Regions from separate parts of the Proteiniborus sp. genome, predicted to be linked through region 2. Evidence: riboswitches for the same ligand, from Rfam matches in the RefSeq annotation. Region 2 holds a riboswitch; the other holds the start of a gene.
What was found. Region 2 has a riboswitch for glycine ahead of ABV008_RS01075 (GrdX family protein). Riboswitches for the same ligand answer to the same signal wherever they lie in the genome.

Region 1 (11,398 bases), on a different contig from region 2:
CAGAGCTAGTAAATGAAAGAAGGTTTTATATAGTGCACGAAAATTTAAGAAGATACATTTCTGGAGAAGATTTAATTAATGTCGTAAATATTAATAAAGGATATTAAATAGCCTTTAAAGTAATGGAGAGATGAAATGAAAAGGGGAAAAGAAAAAAATAATAATATAATTATTGTATTTATGTTTGCCATTATGATCTTATCTGCCATAAGTGATAATTTAAGGGGCGTATTTATTCCTTCATTTAAGAATGATTTTTTTGTGAAAGATACTCATATGGGTATGATGATAGTGGTTGGCTCAATAGGTTACATAGTTTTTGCTTATTTAGGAGGAATGCTATGTGAAACTATGGGGCATAAGAAGGTATTGAGTGTTGGAATGGTTTTAATGACGCTTTCTTTAGTTACATTGTATTCGAGTCCTAACTTTATAGTTTTGCTAATAGGCATGGTTTTGTTAAACGCAGGATGGGCTCTTATAGGTTTAGCTATAAATACAGTAATCCCCTTAATAGCTGTAAGTTTTCAAGCTGTAATTATGAACTTAATACACTTTAGCTATGGTGTAGGTGCTACTATAACCCAAAGGTCTGCAGGGTTACTTTTATTTAAGGGAATAGAGTGGAGAACCATGTATTTATGCATCTCAATATTGTTTTTTATAGTTTTAATTGCGTTTATTCCTGTAAAGATACCTTCTATGGAAAAAGCTAAGGAAGATAAAAAGATTGATTATAAATCTATATTTAAAAATAAACTGTTATATTTTTACATGATATTCTTAGGTCTTTATGTTGCTGCAGAGATAGGTACTGGAAACTGGTTTGTTAACTATATGAAAGAAACCTTTGCATATAATGAAAACCAAGGTACTTTTTATACTACTTTATTTTTTGGTACTTTTACTATAGGAAGACTTTTAGGAGGATTTGTGGTAGAAAAAATAGGTACTATTAAGACTGTATTTATTTCTTCTGTGCTAGCATTTTTATTTTATACATCAGGCATTTTAATTGGACAAAAAGGACTTATATTAGTTGGGTTTTCAGGACTGTTTTTTTCTATAATATTTCCTACTGTCATACTATCAACAAATGAGGTGTTTAGAAAAAACACTACTTATATTATAGGTATATTGACGACTGCTTCATCTGCTATAAGTATGGGAATAAACTTCATTATTGGCTGGTTAAATGACTTAATAGGGGCTTCTAATGCATATTATACTATTCCTATTAGTTTGTTTTTTAGTGTCTTTTTTATGTTTTTAATATATAGAAATATTACAAAACAAGAAGAAATTGTAGAGTAATAAAATGGGACTGTCACACTAGCATATAAATAAATGATAGTGCGACAGCCCTTAATTATATTAAATCTTCTCTTATTGTGTCTTCTACTTCATCCTCATTAGGGAATCTACCTAGTTCTTTTTTTGAAAAGACTATTTTGTCATCTAAGTTAATTTCAAATAAACCACCTGATGAAGGAATTATTTTCACCATTTCTATAGAATTCTTATGCTCAGTTAATAAATTGTTTGCTAGGCTAACTGCCTTTGATAAATAACCTCAGGAAGTACAATACTCAATACTAATTATTTTATTCATTAAAACTCCTCCTTAAATATCTTTAATACAATATTACCCTGTTTTTAAACCAAATATCAATTAGTTAGATTTAGAAAAATAAAATGCCACTGGTACATTAACAGTATCCTGTTAAGTAGTAGTGGCATTGGATTAAATTATAAAAGATACTATCTTATAATACAGGGGATAGCAGTCTTGAAATAGATTCTTTAACAACTATCACTTTAGAACGTTTTTTGTATTTTTCTACAGTGATTTCATCGCAGACCTTTAAGTCATTTTCGAATATTTTTTTAAGCCTTGTAGAAGTTTTAGTATCATATACAAATGCATTTACTTCAAAATTTAACTTAAAGCTTCTTACATCAATATTTGCAGTTCCAACAGAAGATATTTTTCCGTCAACAACCATTGTTTTTGCATGCAAAAACCCATTTTCATAAGTGTAGGCTTTTATACCAGAGTTTAACAAATCTCCAATATAAGAGTAGGTTGCCCAATAAACAAACATATGGTCTGGCTTATTTGGTATCATTATCTTAACATCAACTCCAGAAAGCGAAGCAACTCTAAGTGCTTCCAGTATGCTTTGATCTGGAACAAAATAAGGAGTTTGAATATATATACTTTCTCTTGCTGAGTTAATCATTTTAAGATAACCAATTTTGATTTGTTCCTGTTCTGAATCTGGACCACTAGAAACTATTTGAATTCCAGTTTTTCCATTTGATTTAATTAATGGGTAGTATTTTTCATCATATGTAGCTTTTTCTTTTGATGCATACCTCCAATCATGAAAAAATCTCATTTGCATCATGTGTACAGCACTACCTTTAATCTTAAGATGTGTATCTCTCCAGTATCCAAATTTTTTATTTAGTCCTAAATATTCATTTCCAATATTGAAGCCACCTATAAATCCATATTTTCCATCTATTATTGCTATTTTTCTATGGTTTCTATAATTAATTCTTAAATTAATAAGGGGTATTTTAGAGGGAAAGAAGGATGCTACTTTTCCTCCAGCCTTGGTCAACTCTTTAAAAAAACCTCTAGGAAGAGTTCGTCCACCAAGTGCATCGTAAAGAAGTCTTACTTCAATTCCTTCAGAGGCTTTCTTAGCAAGTGCAACTACTACTTTTTTACTTAAGCTATCATTTTTTATTATATAATATAGCATATGTATATGATCTTCTGCTTTTTCTATTGAATCAATTAAAGACTCAAATTTTTTTGTGCCATCTGTAAATATTTCCACCTCATTATCCTGAGTAAATATAGAATCATCACTAATAAGTTGCATTCTTATCATATCTTGATAATTTGCCATTTCTGCATCATTAAATACTATCTCATTGTTTTGTAAATATGATATCTGTTCTAACAGAATTTTTCCTATCATTTGATCTTCTTCTGTCTTGGTATCGAATATTTTCTGTCTACTAAGATTTTGACCTAGTGTTAAATAAAGTATAAAGCCTAAATAAGGTACTAAAAGTAGTACCATAAGCCAAGCCCATGTAGCCGAAGGATCCTTTCTCTCAAGAAAAATTAATATAAAGGCTAAGAAAACATTTAGCACAAGAAGTATAGAGAGCGTGGGCACAAACCAATTCATATATACCACCCCTTTTTAGAATAAGTCGTATCTAAGGTATTAATCTATTATTATTTCATCATTCATAATAATAGTATATTCAATAATTACAATATATTCAATCATTAGAAAAATAAACAAAAGCTCTATTTTTGGTAATTTTTCATTTCTGAAATTTTATATTGATAATTGCTAAATTAATAATAAATTGAAAAACGTGATAAAGTTTGATATTATATATTCATATTTAAGAATCAGGAGCTGAGTAAATGAAGGATTTAGAACTAGCCAAGAACATCCTTGAGGAGAAAGAGCTTACTTTGGCCATAGTAAAAGAAGGAAAAATAATATTTACAAGTACTGATAGAGGAATAAAGCCAATTTATACTGCAGTATTAGAGCTCAAAGAAGATCTTAAAGGAGCAACTGTAGTAGATAAGGTTATTGGAAGGGCTGCTGCTATTTTGTGCAAATATGCAGGTATAAGAGTATTATATACAAAGCTTATCTCCAACCAAGCTATAAAGATTTTTGAAGGTAGTAGTATCAAGTTTTTTTATGATGAAAGCTCACCATACATTAAAAATAGAGATAAATCAGACATGTGTCCAGTAGAGAAGTTATCACAAGGTGTAGATAATCCAAAAGAGCTAATACAGAGAATATCTGAATTTTTAGATAGCATTAAGAAGAGGCAATAAAATGAAAATCGCCGTAATAGATGGAAAAGGCGGAGGCATAGGCTGTCAAATAGTAGAAAGACTGAAGTCTTTAAGAAAAGATGATATCGAAATCATCGTATTGGGAACTAACTCCCAAGCTACAGCTAATATGCTAAAAGCCGGAGGTAACGATGGGGCTACTGGAGAAAATGCAATAGTATGGATGAGCAACAGGGTGGATATTATTATTGGACCTATGGCAATAATTGCTGCAAATTCAATGATGGGCGAAATAAGTCCTAAAATGGCAGGGGCAGTTGCAAGCAGTAAAGCAAAAAAACTTTTATTGCCAGTGAGTAAATGTAATTTTGAAATAATAGGGCTCGAAAGCTATCAGTTAAAGCAGCTTTTTGATGAATTACTTGAAAAAATAAAAACAATATTAGAAGAATAAGACCATGAAGGTTTTTTCCAAGAAGGAAGCTTTCATGGTTATTTTTTTGGGAGGTATATAAATGAACAGGAAATTTTCTACAAAGGATTTAGTGTTAACAGGATTATTATTAGCTCTAGGTTTAGTTCTTCCAATGGTATTTCATTTTTTTGGAGGGATGGGTCCCGTATTTTTACCTATGCATATACCAGTTTTAATTGGAGGATTTTTGTTGCCACCATACCTAGCTTTATTGCTAGGGATAGTTACTCCTTTAGTTAGTGGGGTACTTACAGGAATGCCACCTATGTTTCCAATGGCTGTAATTATGATGTTTGAACTTGGAGCATATGGACTGTCTGCTTCCTTAGCAACAAAAAAATTTAAGCTTTCTTCTGTACTAGCTCTTGTCGTTACGATGATAATTGGTAGAGTAGTAGCAGGTATAGTAGTATTTGTTCTATCATTAAGTTTTAGCGTAAAAATGAATGCTTTTATGTTTGTTAAAGGAGGTATAATAACAGGACTTCCTGGTATAGCTATTCAACTAATACTCATACCGTCTTTAGTGTATGCATTAAACAAAGTTAATAGAGGAGCTAATGTAAATGCATAGAGATTCTTCGCTAAGGCTCAGGATGACAATGTGTACATCATTCTGAGCGCCAGCGAAGAATCTAAGGGTTTTTAGTATTATTCACATCCTTGACTATCAATTTCTTCCTTAATTTTAGGATATGGATCTTTCCATCCTTCTGGCTTTACAGTCTTTCCATCTTCTTTGAAGTGAGGCTTTCCGTCGCTCCATAGCTTGTCCATATTGGCTTTATGTACTATTTCGAAGATTTTGTCAGGTTTGACTCCCATTTCAACAAGGGTTCCTAAAGCAAAGTACATTAAATCAATCATTGCATCTGCTTGTTCATATATATCGTTTGCTTCTTTGAACTCATTTATTTCTTCAAGCATCCAATTATATCTTTTACATACCCTGTCAGTATCAAGAAGCTTAGGGGTATCTCTGTAAGGATGCCCAAATCTCATTTGAAAATCTTTAACCATATGCCACCATTTATTGCTCATCATATGCACCTCCAAAAATATCTTAAGAATTATATATAATACTGTAAATTCTATTTTATCATACCTTTCTAATATACCATCAAAAGAATTTAGTTAAACTTTTAACGAAAATTAAGAAAATTTAGCAATAATTATTGATATTTTTTAGGTATTATATTATTATTTATATTAAGCACCAGAAAAAAGACAAATTAATATGGCTTAAAGCTAAGATGACATTAATATGGTATAGGATATCTACGTAACCTATTTTATCATAATATAATATATTTTTTTGACAATAATAGTTAAATATTTAACGATTGGAAAGTTAAAATTATAACAATTGTTGATATTTCATAAAGAATATATTATGATTATGGCGAAAGATATGAAATATGACAAATAGATATGGAACCAGATGAAGGTGGCGTGAGATATCTTCACTTAGCAAGATAGCCGAAGAAGCAATATAAGATGAGCCAATCTTTTATAGAAACTTTCAGGCAAAAGTATCGTCATCTGATGGAACTCTGAAGAGTCCGGTTACTCGGCGCCGAAGGAGAAATGTATTAGATAATATACAGAAGCTCTCAGGTTAGGAAACAGAGGAATATAATGGCACATTGCTTTTTATTGCTTTTATGCTATTGTGTTCCTTTTTTTGTTATCTTTTTTCAACATAATTTTTTATTGTAAGATATATTTATTAATTGGGTATATTATACCTATAGTATGTCTTTTAGAAGGTGTATGCAAATTTTGTTTAACCACATAATTAACATAAGCAATAAATACTAAAAAAACCTAAAATCTGAAAGGAGGAGTTTATTTTGGCAGAACCAAGAAAAACATCACTTTACAATGCCCATTTAAGATATGGTGGGAATATTGTAGACTACTCAGGATGGGCACTACCAGTACAATATGAAGGTTTGACACAAGAGCATGAGGCAGTAAGAACACAAGCAGGAATATTTGATGTTTCACACATGGGAGAAGTAGAAGTAACAGGTCCACAAGCATTTGATTTTGTTCAATACTTAGTTACAAATGATGTATCTGTACTTAGTGACAATCAAATAGCATATAGTTTTATGTGCTATCCAGATGGAGGGGTTGTAGACGACCTTCTAGTTTATAAATTCTCAAGAGATCATTATTTCCTTGTAATTAATGCAGCTAACGTTGAAAAAGACGTAGAATGGATTAATGAAAATGCAAAGAGTTTTGATGTCAATATTAAAAATCTTTCAGATGAAATATCCGAAGTTGCTGTTCAAGGACCTAATGCAGAGAAGATTGTTCAAAAGCTTACTGATACAGATCTTTCAAAGATAGAATTCTTCCATCTAAAGAGAGATGTAAGTATAGCAGGAGCAAATTGTTTAATTTCAAGAACAGGATACACAGGAGAAGATGGCTTTGAAATTTACTTTGATCATGAGCATGCTGATAACTTATGGGATAAGATAATGGAGGCAGGAAAAGAAGAAGGGCTAAAACCTGCAGGACTTGGCTCAAGAGATACTTTGAGATTTGAAGCTACTCTTCCTCTTTATGGGAATGAACTTGACAGGGATATAACTCCATTAGAAGCTGGCTATGGTATGTTTGTAAAACTAAACAAAGAAAACTTTATAGGGAAAAATGCCTTAGCAAAGCAAAAAGAAGAAGGACTAAAGAGAAAAATAGTAGGAATTGAAATGGTAGATAAAGGTGTTCCAAGACATGGATATGAAGTTTATGCAGATGGAAAGAAAATAGGTTTTATAACAACAGGGTATTTTTCACCTACTCTAAAGAAAAACATAGGATTTGCAATGCTTGACATAGAATATACTCAACTTGATACTCCAGTTGAAATAAAAGTAAGAAATAGATCTCTAAAAGCTAAAGTAGTAAATAAGAGATTTTACCAAAAACAATATAAAAAATAAAATAACATTATTTTATAAAAATATTAATTAAATTTAAGGAGGAATATATTTATGAAAATAGTTGAAGGTCTATTATACTCAAAGGATCACGAGTGGATAAAGGTAGAAGGAAAGGAAGCTTATATAGGAATTACTGATTTTGCTCAACATAAATTAGGGGAAATCGTTTATGTTGAATTACCACAAGTTGACGATGAACTTAGTACAGGAGATGTTTTCTCAGTAGTTGAATCAGTTAAAGCAGCTTCAGACTCTTATCTTCCTATATCAGGTAAAGTTGTTGAAGTAAATGAAGACTTAGACGGTGAACCAGGCTTAGTTAATGAAGATCCATATGCAAACTGGATTGTAAAAATTGAACTTTCAGATGAGTCTGAACTTAAAGAATTAATGAATGCCGAGGAATACGAAGACTTCTGTAGTAAGGAGGAATAGTATGCATAGATATATACCAAATACGGAGGTTGACAAGAAGCAAATGCTTGATAGCATTGGCGTAAGCTCTATAGGCGACTTGTTCTCCGATATACCAACTAACCTAAAATTAAATAGAGAACTTAATATTGGTAAGGCTATGTCAGAAATAGAGATTTTAGAACATATGAAAAGCCTTGCAGAAAAAAACAAGAGTACAGATGATTTAGTATGTTTCTTGGGAGCAGGAGCGTATGATCACTATATACCTTCAATAGTAAAACATCTTGCTATGAGATCTGAATTTTATACTGCTTATACTCCTTATCAACCAGAAATAAGCCAAGGAACACTACAAGTAATATTTGAATACCAAACTTTGATGACTAATCTTACAGGTATGGATGTAACTAATGCTTCAATGTATGATGGGCCTACTGCAACAGCTGAAGCAGCTATAATGGCTTGTGAAAATACTAGACGTAAATCCATAATTGTATCAAAAACTGTCAACCCAGAGACTAGAAAAGTTCTTAAAACTTACTTAACAGTAAGAGACATTGAACTAATTGAAGTAGATATGGTTGATGGAGCTACAGATGTAGAAAAATTGAAATCTCTAGTAAATAAAAATACTGCTGGAGTTATAGTTCAAAGTCCAAACTTCTTTGGAATAATAGAAGACGTTACTGAAGTTGAAAAGATTATACATGAAAACAAAGGAAACCTAATTATGTATGTTGATCCTATATCACTAGGAATACTAAAAACTCCTGGAGAGTTAGGAGTAGATATTGTAGTAGGTGAAGGACAATCACTTGGAAATAGATTAAACTTCGGTGGACCACATCTAGGCTTTTTAGCTACAACTGCAAAGCTTGTTAGAAAGCTTCCTGGAAGAATAGTTGGTCAATCTATAGATGTAGATGGCAGGAGAGCCTTTGTACTTACTCTTCAAGCAAGAGAGCAGCATATAAGAAGATATAAAGCTACTTCAAATATTTGTTCAAACCAAGGATTAAATGTGGTTATGGCAGCTATTTACTTGATAACAATGGGTAAGAAAGGGCTTAGAGAGGTTGCGTTACAAAGTACACAAAAAGCTCATTACGCTTACAATGAAATTATTAAAACTGGTAAGTTTAAACCACTATTTGATAAACCATTCTTTAAAGAATTTGCAGTTTCAAGTAATATAGACGCTAGCAAAGTTAACAAAGAACTTTTAAACAAGGGAATTCTTGGTGGATATGAGCTTAGAAAAGAATATAATGAATTGAATAATGGACTTCTTTTCTGTGTTACAGAAAAGAGAACAAAAGAAGAAATTGATAAATTAACTGGCGCTTTGGAGGTGATGTAGTATGTTAAGACAATATGATAGCTTAATATTTGAAATCTCCAAGGAAGGAAGAACAGCCTATAGTCTTCCAAAAAATGATGTAAATGAGCTTCCACTAGAATCATTTATTCCAAGCCAATTTTTAAATGAAAAGGAAGTTGAACTACCAGAAGTAAGTGAAGTAGACGTAGTAAGACATTTTACTAATCTTTCAAATAAAAATTATGGAGTAGATACAGGATTTTATCCATTAGGTTCATGTACTATGAAATATAATCCTAAGATTAATGAAGATATGGCAGCTCTAAGTGGTTTTGCTGATATACATCCATCTCAACCTGAAGAAACTGTACAAGGTGCATTAGAGCTTATGTATAACCTTGAAAGACAGCTTTCAGAAATTTCAGGTATGGCAAGAACAACTCTACAACCAGCAGCTGGAGCACATGGAGAGCTTACAGGTCTTATGATTATAAAGGCTTATCATTCATCTAGAGGAGATAGCAAAAGAACTAAGATAATAGTTCCAGACTCAGCTCATGGAACAAATCCTTCAAGTGCGCAAGTTGCAGGATTTGACATTGTAGAAGTAAAATCAGATAAATATGGTGCAGTAGACATAGAAGCACTTAAAGCTGTATTAAATGATGAAATTGCAGGGCTTATGCTTACAAATCCAAGTACTCTTGGTTTGTTTGAAAAGAATATAAAAGAAATAGCTGACCTTGTACATGAGGCAGGCGGATTGTTATACTATGATGGGGCTAATATGAATGCGATCATGGGTATTACAAGACCTGGAGATATGGGCTTTGACGTAATGCACTATAACCTACACAAGACTTTCTCAACACCTCATGGTGGTGGAGGACCTGGAAGTGGGCCAGTTGGAGTAAAAGAAGACTTGATTAAGTTCCTTCCATGTCCAATGGTAGAGAAAAAGGGCGATATGTATACTCTAAACTATGATTGCCCAGATTCAATAGGCAAGATGAAAGGTTTCTATGGACATTTTGGAGTATTGGTAAGAGCATATACTTATATATTAGCAATGGGCGCAGAAGGTCTTAAGGAAGCAAGTGAAACAGCTGTTCTTAATGCTAACTATATGATGAATAAACTTAAGCATTACTTCTATTTACCATTAGACCAAACTTGCAAGCATGAGTTTGTCTTAGGTGGATTGAAAGAAGATAACTTAGAAGTAACTACACTAGATATTGCTAAGAGACTTCTAGACTATGGATATCATCCACCAACAGTATACTTCCCATTAATTGTTGATCAAGCAATTATGGTTGAGCCTACTGAAACAGAAAGCGTTGAAACTCTTGATAGCTTCATAGAAACTATGATTAAAATAGCTGAAGAAGCAGATAAAGAGCCACAACTATTAAAGGAAGCACCACATGACACACCAGTTAGAAGAATAGATGAAGCTAAGGCTGCAAAAGACCTTATCTTAAAATGGAGTAAATAAATAGTTAAAGGTTAAAGATGAGTTCAGGTAAGGTATATTTTCTGCCTGAACTCTTATACTATTAGATAAAGTAGGAGGGATAGAATATGTTATTTGCACATGACGGAGATGTAGAAAAGGCATTGAAACAAAGCATAACTGATTCTATTAAAGAAAGAAAGGAAAATATGTGTGAAACGTGAGACCCAAAAGCTGTAATGGCAACCGCCTGGGGCGTAAAAGAAAATGTTGAATTAGCACATGCCGAAGCAGTACAAAGCTATGTAAGAGGATTAACAGATTCTATAATTGAGCTAGAAGATGGAACAAAAGTTACTTTCTTAAAGGGAGACGTAAAGATAAAGCCAGATCAAGCTATATTGATATATAGATATGTAATTAAATAGTAAATATCAAAAAAGTCAGGGGTAGGATTGAACTCCTGATTTTTTTACATCTAAGTGGAAACTTTAGAAATACTATTGATTTGACAAAAATAATAATTCTCATTAGTGTTTTTTACGGTTACATTGTATATAATGTATTTAGGATTATTATTTAAGGAGGGATTTGATGGGAGAAAAATTAGATATAAATAAAATATCAAGGAGAGCTTATTCTCTAAAGGAGGAAATAGCCAGTAGCATAACTCATGGTGTAGGCGTTTTATTTAGTATAGTGACCCTTACTATTCTACTTGTATATGCTATATGGGATAAAAGTGCAATATCGATAGTTGCCTTCAGTATATATGGATTTTGCTCCATTTGTCTATATACATCCTCAACCCTATATCATAGTTTCCAGAATGACAAGATAAAAAAAATACTTAGAGTATTTGACCATTCATCAATATTCTTATTTATAGCGGGTACATATACTCCAATTACACTTC
Region 2 (11,398 bases):
GAATGGTGTATAGTCTGCACCAGGGCCAGTCATATCAATAATTCCTTCCTGGAATGCAACTACCTTACCTGTTGTAACAACTGCTGCACCTTTTAATACATGTGTTCTCCCTGTACCAACTGTATCAACTTTTGATAGTACTCCAGGGAAAATTCCACCAGGACCTTCAGCCTTAACTCTTGGCTCAATTACGTCCTTAACTGGTGTAATTCTAACACTTTCACCTGGTCTTGCCAACTCTACATCTACACTTTTAATATGATCGTCATCGCTTACTCTTGCAATAAGCTCTTCTTTGTTGACAAATAAAATACCATTTTCCACTTTTGTTTTGTCACCAAACTGTACATCTTTAATGATAATATTACCTATTTCTAGGCGCATAGAGTTCACCTCCCCTTAATATTTCACTTGCATAGCATGTTTTTATTGTAACCCTAAACAATAGGTTTTATAACCCCCTGCTTAGGTTTGTTACCTAAGTAATAATGAATATTTTTTATTATATATATTTTTGAATCATGGCCTCTACATTTGCTGGTGTAGCATCATCTTTTACTAATTCATCAATTTTTTGGCCATCTTTGTAAATTGCAATAACTGGTAATCCTAATATTTTTTGTGAAATTGCAAGTCTTCTAGCTTTACCTGTATCTAAGCTAGTGAACTTCATTTTTCCATCGTATTTTTCTGCAAGTTCATGAACATGTGGCATTAATGCTTTACATGGTTCACAACCCTCACTCCAGAAATCTACTAAAACATGTCCTTCTGCCTTAAGCACTTCTTGTTCAAAAGTTTCCTTATCAACTGCTAACATGAAAATCCCTCCTAAATTATTTGTTTTTTATTTAAAAGTTTTGATTTTACTCTTCAAAAGCGCTTTCAATGTATTTCTCCGCTTGAGTAGCAGCAATTGCACCATCTGCTGTTGCGGTGACTACTTGTCTTAAAGATTTTACTCTACAATCTCCAGCTGCAAATACCCCTGGTATATTAGTCTTCATGTTGTCATCTGTTATTATATAGCCATTTTGCATTTCCACCATTCCATCAAATAGTGAAGTTACTGGATCATATCCTACGAAAACAAATACTCCAAATGTACCATCATCTTCATCTGCAACTATTTCTGTAACTTCTCCAGTTACTCTATTTTCAAGTACCATTGACTCTAATATACCTTCGCCTTTTACTTCTTTAACTACTGAATTCCAAATAAAGTGCATTTTTTCATTTTTAAATGCTTTTTCTTGAATTGATTTAGCTGCTCTTAGCTCATCTCTTCTATGAACTATAGTAACTTTTCTAGCAAATTTAGTTAAGTACATTGCTTCTTCAACAGCTGAATCTCCACCACCAATTACATAAACTTCTAAATCAGTAAAGAAATCAGCATCGCAAGTTGCACAATATGAAACACCTTTACCTGTAAGTTCTTTTTCTCCTGGGCAACCCATTAGTCTTGGTTTTGCACCTGTTGCTATTATTATTGATTTAGCATGGTATTCACCTTTAGCACCCTTGATTACTTTAATCTTATCTTGTAATTGAACTTCTTTTACTTCGTCTAACACTCTTTCTGCACCAAATTCATCTGCTTGCTCTACCATTCTTGCAATCAAAGACGGTCCTGAAGCATTTTCAACTGATCCTGGATAGTTAGCCACTTCTTCAGTTGTAACTATTTGTCCACCAGCTTTTTCTCTTTCTAGTATTAATGTTTTCATTTTTGCTCTTGCTGCATATAATCCTGCTGCTAAACCTGCAGGACCTGAACCAATTATTATTGTATCGTATAAGTTTGCCATCTTAATCACTCCTTAAATTTGTAGTAATAATATACCCATTAACTTTTATAGTTAACATTCTAGGGTTATCAGTAAAAATACATTTTTTCAACTAGAATTTACCCAGATTTGTCAAATATTATGCAAGACTAAATTATGTTATTTAGTACATTTTCTATTAAGGATAAATCTACAGTTTGAAAATCAAAAAGCGCAACATCATTCCAATTTGGGATTGGTCTGTTTGCCATAAATTTTCTAGTAGTAGTTATGGCACTTTCTATAAGTGACAGAGAATCCATGTCTAATTGGTTTTTTTCTTTTGAAATAATAATAGTCCTATATGGAGTTTCATTAGGCTTAATACTGCCCGCCAAGGGATGTGATAAAAGCTTATATCCCATATGAATTTTGTCTCTAACGATTTCTAAGATTCCTATGTAGTCCTTGTTGTGAAGTTCTATTTCATATGTAGGAGCAAACTTCTCTTTAATTAATGGATTGTTTGTTATTATTACTTTTTTCATAAGCCTCACCCCTCCCAATATTTAAAGACAAAAAAACAGAATAGAAGTTTACATTATTATGTGCCCCTCTACTCTGTTCTAAACCTGAGAGATTCTTCTTTTTTCAAAGAATTGCTCCTTCGGTGCCATAGGCTTTCCAGAGAACTGTCCAAATACGGTCCTTTTGCCTGAGAGCTTCTCCATAAATGGCAAATTTATGACTTACTCCTTCGGCGCCAATACAATTGGTCTCTTCCGCATTTTTCATTCAGTTTCATTTTAAGTATTATATTGTTAAATAAAAATCAATCTTGGTGTTTAACCATATTATAATATATAAATAATTCGTATACAATACCTTTTTTTATTTTTTCACAACAAAATTTCTTAAATATCTTTAACATTTGTTATATTTCTACAAACAAGTATATTGTTTTTTTATTATTTAAGTGCATCTAAAATATACATCGCAATATTAGATGAGTGGTCTGATATTCTTTCTAGATTACTAATAAGATCCAAGAAAATAATTCCTGAGCTTGGTTCACATGATTGAGTATTTAACCTTTCAATATGTCTTTCTCTATAATCTTTTTCCATTATATCTACTTCTGCTTCCAAACTGATTACTTCATTCGCAATTTTGGGATCTGCATTCTTAAAAGCTAGTAATGATTTGCTAAATATATCTTCTACCTTATCAAACATTATATGCAATTCGTCAAGAGCTGCGTCAGTAAACCAAAGCTTATTATCTATTCTGCTTTGGGATAATTCCGCTATGTTCTCAGCATGGTCTCCAACACGTTCTATATCATTAATAGCATGGAACAATGTAGTTACAGTAGCATGCTGCTCATCTGTAAGGGGTGCATTAGAAAGTTGAATTAAATATTTAGTTATCTCTTTTTCGATAAAATTAATATTTTTTTCTTCCTCAAAAACCTTTTGGATCAATTTTTCATCTTTTGTGTAAAATGATTCAATAGATGTTCGTAGATTTTCTCTAACTGTTTTCCCCATTCTAAGTACTTCTTTACTAGCCTGACCTACGGCTATAGAAGGAGTTTCAATAATTCTTGTGTCTAAGTATTTTAATCCAAGAACTTCGCCTTCTTCTTCTCCCTTAATTAATTTTTTAGCAGCTAGCACTAATAATCCTGCAAATGGGAACTGTATTACTACGTTTATTAAATTGAATAATGTATGAGCATTTGCTATTTGTCTTTGAATATCATTTGGTGAAAACTTCATAACTAAAGCCTCTACAGGACCCTGTAATACAATGATAAACAACATAGTACCTACAACATTAAAAAGAAAATGCATAAGTGCAGCTCTTTTAGCAGTTTTGTTAGCTCCAATACTTGAGATAAGTGCTGTTGTTGTAGTTCCTATATTATCTCCAAAAAGAATAGGTAATGCTATATCTATAGTTATAAGTCCTTGACTAGCAAGTGCAAGCAATAATCCTATGGAAGCACTGCTGCTTTGCACTAAGGTAGTTAATCCAAATCCTACTAGAATACCTAATACAGGGTTCTTAAGACTAATAAGTATGTTCTTAAAAGCTTCAGATTGCCCTAAGGGTTTCAAATGACTTCCCATAAAATCCATTCCGATAAAGAGAATACCAAAGCCAATAAGTATCTCAGCTATTTCTTTATTCTTTTTCTTAGATGAAAACAACCAAATGGCAACACCTATAGCTACTACAACAGGTGCGTAGTCACTTAATTTAAATGCTATAAGTTGTGCAGTTATTGTAGTTCCTACATTGGCACCCATGATTACTCCAACTGCTTGGTTTAAGTTCATTAGCCCAGCATTTACAAAACCAATAACCATAACAGTTGTAGCACTACTACTTTGAACAACCATTGTAACTACAGTACCTACAATTACACCCATTAACCTATTGCTGGTTAGCACTTCTATAAGTCTTTTTAGCTTTTCTCCGGCAGCTTTTTGAAGGCCTGTCCCCATAAGGTTCATTCCATAAAGGAATAGTCCAAGACCACCTAATACGCCAAAAACAATCTCCATAATAATCCTCCTATTTTCAAAATATTCATTTGATAATAGCTAATGAATTAATAATATAGCATAAATTTTGCTCTTATATTTAATAATTTACTTAAACTCTAATATAAGAAAATTTTTATTTTGTTTATAACCAGAATGTATCTTATGTTTTTTAGATAAGTTCTGGAAAATTAAGTTGTCTTAGAACTTCATATACTATAATTGCAACAGAATTTGAAAGGTTTAAAGATCTTGCCCTCTCATCCTTAACCATGGGTATTCGCATAGTCTTTTCTGGATATTTAGAAAGAATCTCCTTAGGTAGTCCTGCAGTTTCCTTTCCAAACAGTAAAAAAGCTCCTTCTTCAAAAGTAAAATCAGTATAACTTTGCCGGCCTTTTGTTGTTGCAAAATAAAATTTACTAATATCATTTTTTTGGAAAAATTCTTCTAGATTCTCATAAACATGTAAATCTAAAAGGCTCCAATAGTCAAGTCCTGCTCTTTTTACATGCTTGTCGTCTATAGAAAATCCTAGCGGTTTAACGAGATGAAGTGAAGAACCTGTTGCAGCGCAAGTTCTTGCAATGTTGCCTGTATTCTGTGGGATTTCTGGTTCAACTAGAACAACATTTAGTGACATTATTCAGCCCCCCATTTAAAAAGTTAACAAATTATAAGGTATTTATACCAACCTTTTAAATTCTACTCGTCTTTTCAAACAAAGTCAATTATAAAGTTACTAAATTTGTTCTTTTACATCAATATCCAGCATTAGTTTCATTTTCATTTTTTCTTCAAAGCTTTCATAATCAATTATTGTTATATTTTGGGCAAAACATGAATATTTAATACCATTCCCTTCAATTATGCAATGACTTAACACATCCATTGAAACTCCATTTTCATAAAAGCTTATACATGAGTTTCCAATTATAAGTTTTGCTAAATCAAAAATAGCTTTCTTTACATTTTTATCAATTTTAACAACAGGAATACCATTACTAAATCTTAAATAAATAAGTTTTATTAGTTCATCTGAAATATTAAGTATTATCTGTCCTGATATTGTACCTAATAAGCTTACTATTACGGATACCCCGTCATGAAAGCTAGTTTCAGAGGTTTTATAAGCATTCTCAACTAAATCTATATCAACAAACTGCTTAAAAATTTCCTTTATATTCTTATCAAATATTTCAGCTATTCCCAGACTTGATATTTTTATCCCCCCAAGTAAAATTATAACACACTATTCAATAAAAAAAAGATTCTAAGAGATACTTCTTAGAATCTATTATTGTTAATAATTCAATTATTTATTCTTAATTTATTTAACTAAGTACTACTTCTTCAATTACCTTTGCAACTCCATCTTTATCATTAGTGTCTGTTATTACATCAGCCATTTTTTTTACTTCATTTTCTCCATTTCCCATAGCTACAGAAAGACCAGCAAATTTAAACATAGAAGCATCGTTATAATTATCTCCAATTGCAATTACTTGTCCTTTCCTAATGTTCATTATTTGGCAAAGGTGGTTTAGCCCGCTACCTTTAGATATTCCTCTATTCATTATTTCAATATTATTGCTCCAAGAACTTACTATCTCAATATTTTTATTTTGGCTAATTTTCTTTCTAAATTTATTTAATTTTACAATATCATCATCAATGACAACCATCTTATATATATTTATATTATTACTTTCTATTTTTTCAGGCAAATCGGAAGATAAGTTTATGTTAATCCTATCTTCAGGTGCTTGGTTTTCATTCCACTTATAGTATTTCATTGAAGTATGTCTCAATTCTTTTGTATAGAAGTTATAATCATCGTATAGATGATAATACATCCCATCTTCCTCAGCAGCTTTTACTAAAGATTTGCAATCTTCATTTCTTATGAAATCTTCAAATAAGATATTACCACTATCTAAATCACGTATATACGCTCCATTGCATGCAATAATAGGCGTTTTTAACCCTAATATTCTAGCGTAGTATTTAGCAGATACAAATACCCTACCTGTAGTAATTACTACATGTATGCCCTTATCTGATGCATCTTTAATAGCAGCTTTATTTCTTTCGGATACTTCGTTGTCACTATTTAATAGAGTTCCATCCATATCTATGGCAATTAATCTATATTTCATATTTTTCACCTGCTTATTCCATATTATATGCTTCTCTTAGATTTTCTTAAAAGATATATAAAAAATGGTCCACCGAAAAGAGCTGTGATTATCCCAACGGGTATTTCAGTTGGTGAAATAATTGTCCTTGCCAATGTATCGGCAAATATCATAAATATACCACCTACTAGCATGGAAGTAGGAATAAGTATCCTATGATCAGGCCCTACTATTAATCTCACTATATGTGGAACAATAAGGCCAACAAAGCCAATTATTCCACTAACTGATACTGCAATTGATATAATAAACGAACATATAATCAATATAATTATTTTTGTCTTTTCAACGTCAACACCTAAGTTTTGTGCTGATTCTTCTCCTAGTAGCATAATATTTAAATCTTTTGAAAAAAAGTTCAAGATAACCATAGATAATATCATAGGTATAGATATTGATACTAGGTGCTCCCAACCTTTCCCCGAAAAACTACCTAATGTCCAATAAATTATTTTAGTCATATCTTTTGTATAGATTACCATTAGAAAAGATAGTATGGCTGTCAAAAATTGTCCTACAGCAATTCCTGACAAGAGTAAAATAGTAATTGGAACCTTATTTTTCACTTTGGAAATCCAATAAACTAAAAAAGTGCTAAGAATTGCTCCAAAAAATGCTCCCATGGAAATGGAAGTCATCCCTAAGGCTGTCCAAGTTATGTTAAAGATTATTACTAACCCTGCTCCTAAAGCTGCCCCTGAAGATATTCCAATAACATATGGGTCTGCCATAGGGTTTTTAAACATACCTTGAAATACAGCTCCTACACCCGCTAATGCAGCACCAACAATTACTCCAATAAGAACCCTAGGGATTCTAATATTTAGGATAATAGTAATATAGGATTGTGGAATATCTGAAATACTAACTTTTTCTCCAATTAAAGGTATTGTAGAAAGAACAATTTTCAAAGTATCCGTAGCCTTGATATTTGCTGAACCTATGGTTGAAAACACTATAATACTAAAAACTAGAGCAATTATAGTAACTATAACAATAAAGCTCCATTTTTGCTTTTTTATCGTTTTGGTTTCCATCTTAAGCCCTTCTTTATTTCTTCTCAAAAAGCTCTGGATATATACTCTTAGCTACTATTTCAAGTCCATCAACTATTCTTGGACCAGGTATTGATATTAGAGGATCTAACATATATATCCTATCGTTTTTGATTGCATTTATCTCACTAAATCCTGGTCTTGATTTTACTGATTCGATAGTCTTAGTCTCAAGATCTTTGGACATTAAATAGACATCAGGATTTCTTTCTATAAGCTGTTCTAAATCGAACTGAGCATATGGTCCTTCTGCATCACTTGCTATATTTTCACCACCAGATAATCTTATTAGTTCATCTATAAATGAACCAGGACCTGCAGCTTGTAACGGCTCATCCCAAATTTCAAAAAACACTTTTGCTTTTTCTTCTACTTTACTTACCTTGTTAGTTATATAATCCCTTTTACTCATCATATCAACTGTCACAGACTTTGCTTGTATCATAGTGTTTGTAATTTTCCCAATTTCCTCTATAAGATTAATAACAGAGTCTATAGATTCTGGCTCATAACTAAGTAAGGCTATACCAGCATTTCTTATTTTATTATTTACGTCCTCTTTGCCAGGACCATATTGAATAACTAAATCTGGATTTAGCTCTAGTATTTTTTCTATATTTACATTAAATGCATCTCCAACTTTTTCTTTTGCATTAGCTTCCTCTGGGTAGATACAGTACGTAGATACCCCTACTACTTCATTATCTAAACCTAATGCAAAAAGAATTTCTGTATGACTTGGAGCAAGAGATATAATTTTCGTTGGTTGTTTTTCGATGGTTACTTTATTTCCGAACCCATCCTCTACTTCCATTGGGTAAATTTGGCTACTTTCTTCTGATGTTATAGGATTCTCCTCTTTGTTTGGGCTTTCCTCTTTTGGTGTACATCCAGTTATCAAAGTAAAGAACATTAATAGTACCAAAACTATGGAAGTTAGTTTCTTCATTATGCTTTTCATCGTTTTTCTCCTCCTGTTATATAGTAATTACCTTTATTATATGATACATCTAAATAATAGCAAAACCAATATTTTAATTCAAGACATAATGTTCATCAATGACTTACTCTACATCTATATGAGATTTGTTCCATAAAGATTTATAGTGGCATTCTTACTATTATAACTTTTTCTGATCATTTCAATCTCACCATTTTTTTTAGCAAAAAATACTAGAACTTCATAAGCCTGTTCTTTTTCTGAATTTAATTTAAGTTCAATTTTTTCTTTTTCTTTTGAGCTTATCATAATCCAATTTAAATTATCACCTATTCTTCTTGTAATAAGGTTTCTAATATTAGTGTTGCCCATTACGTTTACGGTAATTTCTGAGTTGGCATATTTAATCCCTGCATTTGAAACATTTCTCAATATAATGCTATATATATAACTTGGCTTTACTTCTCTTTTTTGTTCTTTTTTATGAGATGTTGGACATTTAAGTATTGAAGCTAATATATCTTTTGATTTCGCTAACATATCCCCATGATTTGAATTCATGTAATAATTTTTGCTATATATTGTAGCTTCTGCACTACCTATGGTTATGGTTCCATCTCCATATGGCATTGATATAGAATATACTGGTTTTCCGTCAATCCACTTATCCATTCTCTTTTCATTTTTACTTACACAAATTATATCTGTTGTCTCAAATCCAATTCCTATTATATGATATGGTTTTATTCCTCTATTAAATAATAAATGGTTAGTCTTGTTAAGTTGATTTAAATGCCTGTTTACAGATTCCATCTGTGTAATAGGTACTGGCTTTTTAATTCCTGTATTATCATCATAGAACAAATAATCTCCATAATCAAAGCTAGGAAGTAATTCTTCTACTACTGGAAATAACTTTCTTAGAATATTTATATCATCTACTGAACCATGTAGAAATCTATATATCCAAAAAAAACCTATTTTTAATAATTGATAGAGTACATTTTTTTCTAGTTTGTCATAAGGCACCTGTCCTCCACTCCAAAAATAATAAGCATTTACTGCACCTAAGTTTGGAGTTCCCATCATTATAAGGTTTCTCACATCATTATTATAGGATTGACCTTGAACATAAGTGCGAGCAACTATGCCCCCTAAGCTATGCCCTATAATATCTACTTTATTTCCCATAGAAGTTCTCTTAGCAACTTCTATTTTTGGTATCAAATACTTTTGTGTATTATATTCGCAGCCCTTTCTCCAATCATAAAAAGCTACGAATAGGTTCTCCTCTTCCTTATAGCCTAATTCCTTTAGATTATCTATTATGGGTCTATATACTTGTTCTGCCATGCCAAAACTGAAATCTCCTGTTCCTAATAAAATATCATCGCCAAGGGAACCAAAAAGACCTGGTATTAGTATAATAGGTAATTTTTTTGAAATTGCACTTTTATTATAATAATACATTTATATCCCGCCTTTAAAATATTTTATTACATAATATGTGGGATATATTCTTAAGTGTAATAAAAAAACCTGACAATTTTGGTATCAGGTTCTACAACTTGTAAATTCACTTCACTAAATATTTCTATTATTTGTTAGCAACTGTTTATCAAGCAACAAAATATAATTTTTTTCCGTTTCGTTCTTTTTCAATAATGTTTAGTCCTTCAAGCTTTAATAGTTTTACTTTAGTTTCTATTCCTCCACCATAACCTACTAATTCACCACTGCTTCCAATAACTCTGTGGCAAGGAACTACTATAGATACAGGGTTTCTGTTGTTAGCCATTCCAACTGCTCTAAAACCCTTGCTTCTTCCAACAGCAATGGCAATATCTTTGTAAGATTTTACTTCTCCATATGGTATTTTAAGTAATTCTTTCCAAACTTTCATTTGAAAATCTGTACCTTTTAAGTCTAAGGGTAATTCAAATTTCTCGAGTTTTTTTTCTAAATATAAATTTATTTGCTTATTATAATCAGATGCTTCATTTTGACACTCAACTATATGTCCATAATCCTTCTTAAGATCATTAATAAATTGGTCTTTGCTTGTGAAAAACTCTAGCCTAGCTAGTCCTTTACTTGTAAACCCTATCCACAAATTCCCTATATCAGTTTGCATACTTTCATAATAAATTTTTCTATAATTCCTCATCCTCTTTCTCCTTTGCCAAAAGCCATTGTTCTCGAGTTATCTTTTCTATTCTTGGATTAGTTTTTATTAATGGATTTGATATTGTCTTCCCAAACCATAGTATTGCATCTTTTTTTCTTCCTAATCTTCTATGAAGTTCTCCAATTAAATACCCTAGCGTTATTTCATCCATTGATGAAGCTGACAAGTTTTCTGTATAAAATGACTGTTCAAAAAGTTCTACTGCATTTTGTAAAAAGCGTATTTCGTCATTACTTTCCTCTTCTCTAAAAAACCAAGCTATTTTTAATGCAATATTACCCAATTCATATTTCTTTAAATCTAATAATTGCCCACAATAAAGTGCCAACATATAACACTGAATTGCGTCATCATTAGTTCTAGGTCCAGAGTATTCTCTTTCTTTCCATTTTGCTGTGACATTCTCTTTAATTATTTCTCTTTCAGAAAGTTTCACATTATTAAAATTACTCTCTAATGCAGCATATCCACATTTTGGGCAAACAAAAACGTAATATTTTATAGGATTTTCGCTTTTATAATGATTCATAAAATCACCATCTACCCTATCAATTCTAACTCTAGAAGTCCTCATTTTACTTGTAGTAAATTCATTAGTACATATAGGGCATTTTACCTTTTTGCTGTATAAAACATCTACCTCCATTGTCAAATCTCCCTTCATTTACTGTGATTATTTCTTCCAATAAACATCTA

Region 1: it holds a riboswitch for glycine, as region 2 does, so the genes downstream of both, gcvT (glycine cleavage system aminomethyltransferase GcvT) here and ABV008_RS01075 (GrdX family protein) in region 2, are expected to answer to the same signal.

What each region holds. Positions count from the first base shown of each region.
Region 1 is NZ_JAWRHZ010000069.1:5,176-16,573, reverse strand. Features, by position in the region: gene ABV008_RS16215 (phosphoglycerate dehydrogenase) at 1-107, shown strand, start outside; gene ABV008_RS16210 (MFS transporter) at 136-1,314, shown strand; partial or broken gene ABV008_RS16205 (SelT/SelW/SelH family protein) at 1,370-1,561, opposite strand; gene cls (cardiolipin synthase) at 1,767-3,212, opposite strand; gene ABV008_RS16195 (DUF1893 domain-containing protein) at 3,461-3,892, shown strand; gene ABV008_RS16190 (DUF3842 family protein) at 3,894-4,307, shown strand; gene ABV008_RS16185 (ECF transporter S component) at 4,369-4,902, shown strand; gene ABV008_RS16180 (pyrophosphohydrolase domain-containing protein) at 4,980-5,369, opposite strand; glycine riboswitch at 5,872-5,967, shown strand; gene gcvT (glycine cleavage system aminomethyltransferase GcvT) at 6,182-7,288, shown strand; gene gcvH (glycine cleavage system protein GcvH) at 7,340-7,723, shown strand; gene gcvPA (aminomethyl-transferring glycine dehydrogenase subunit GcvPA) at 7,725-9,065, shown strand; gene gcvPB (aminomethyl-transferring glycine dehydrogenase subunit GcvPB) at 9,067-10,524, shown strand; gene ABV008_RS16155 (hypothetical protein) at 10,722-10,910, shown strand; gene trhA (PAQR family membrane homeostasis protein TrhA) at 11,077-11,398, shown strand, end outside.
Region 2 is NZ_JAWRHZ010000008.1:18,605-30,002, forward strand. Features, by position in the region: gene ABV008_RS01060 (glycine/sarcosine/betaine reductase component B subunit) at 1-384, opposite strand, end outside; gene trxA (thioredoxin TrxA) at 503-820, opposite strand; gene trxB (thioredoxin-disulfide reductase) at 867-1,811, opposite strand; gene ABV008_RS01075 (GrdX family protein) at 1,940-2,317, opposite strand; glycine riboswitch at 2,387-2,461, opposite strand; glycine riboswitch at 2,463-2,564, opposite strand; gene ABV008_RS01080 (Na/Pi cotransporter family protein) at 2,738-4,342, opposite strand; gene trmL (tRNA (uridine(34)/cytosine(34)/5-carboxymethylaminomethyluridine(34)-2'-O)-methyltransferase TrmL) at 4,494-4,964, opposite strand; gene ABV008_RS01090 (hypothetical protein) at 5,064-5,213, opposite strand; gene ABV008_RS01095 (Cof-type HAD-IIB family hydrolase) at 5,656-6,480, opposite strand; gene ABV008_RS01100 (FecCD family ABC transporter permease) at 6,504-7,556, opposite strand; gene ABV008_RS01105 (ABC transporter substrate-binding protein) at 7,570-8,535, opposite strand; gene ABV008_RS01110 (lipase family alpha/beta hydrolase) at 8,650-9,984, opposite strand; gene ABV008_RS01115 (methylated-DNA--[protein]-cysteine S-methyltransferase) at 10,133-10,681, opposite strand; gene ABV008_RS01120 (DUF2225 domain-containing protein) at 10,668-11,348, opposite strand; gene ABV008_RS01125 (cell division protein FtsA) at 11,376-11,398, opposite strand, start outside.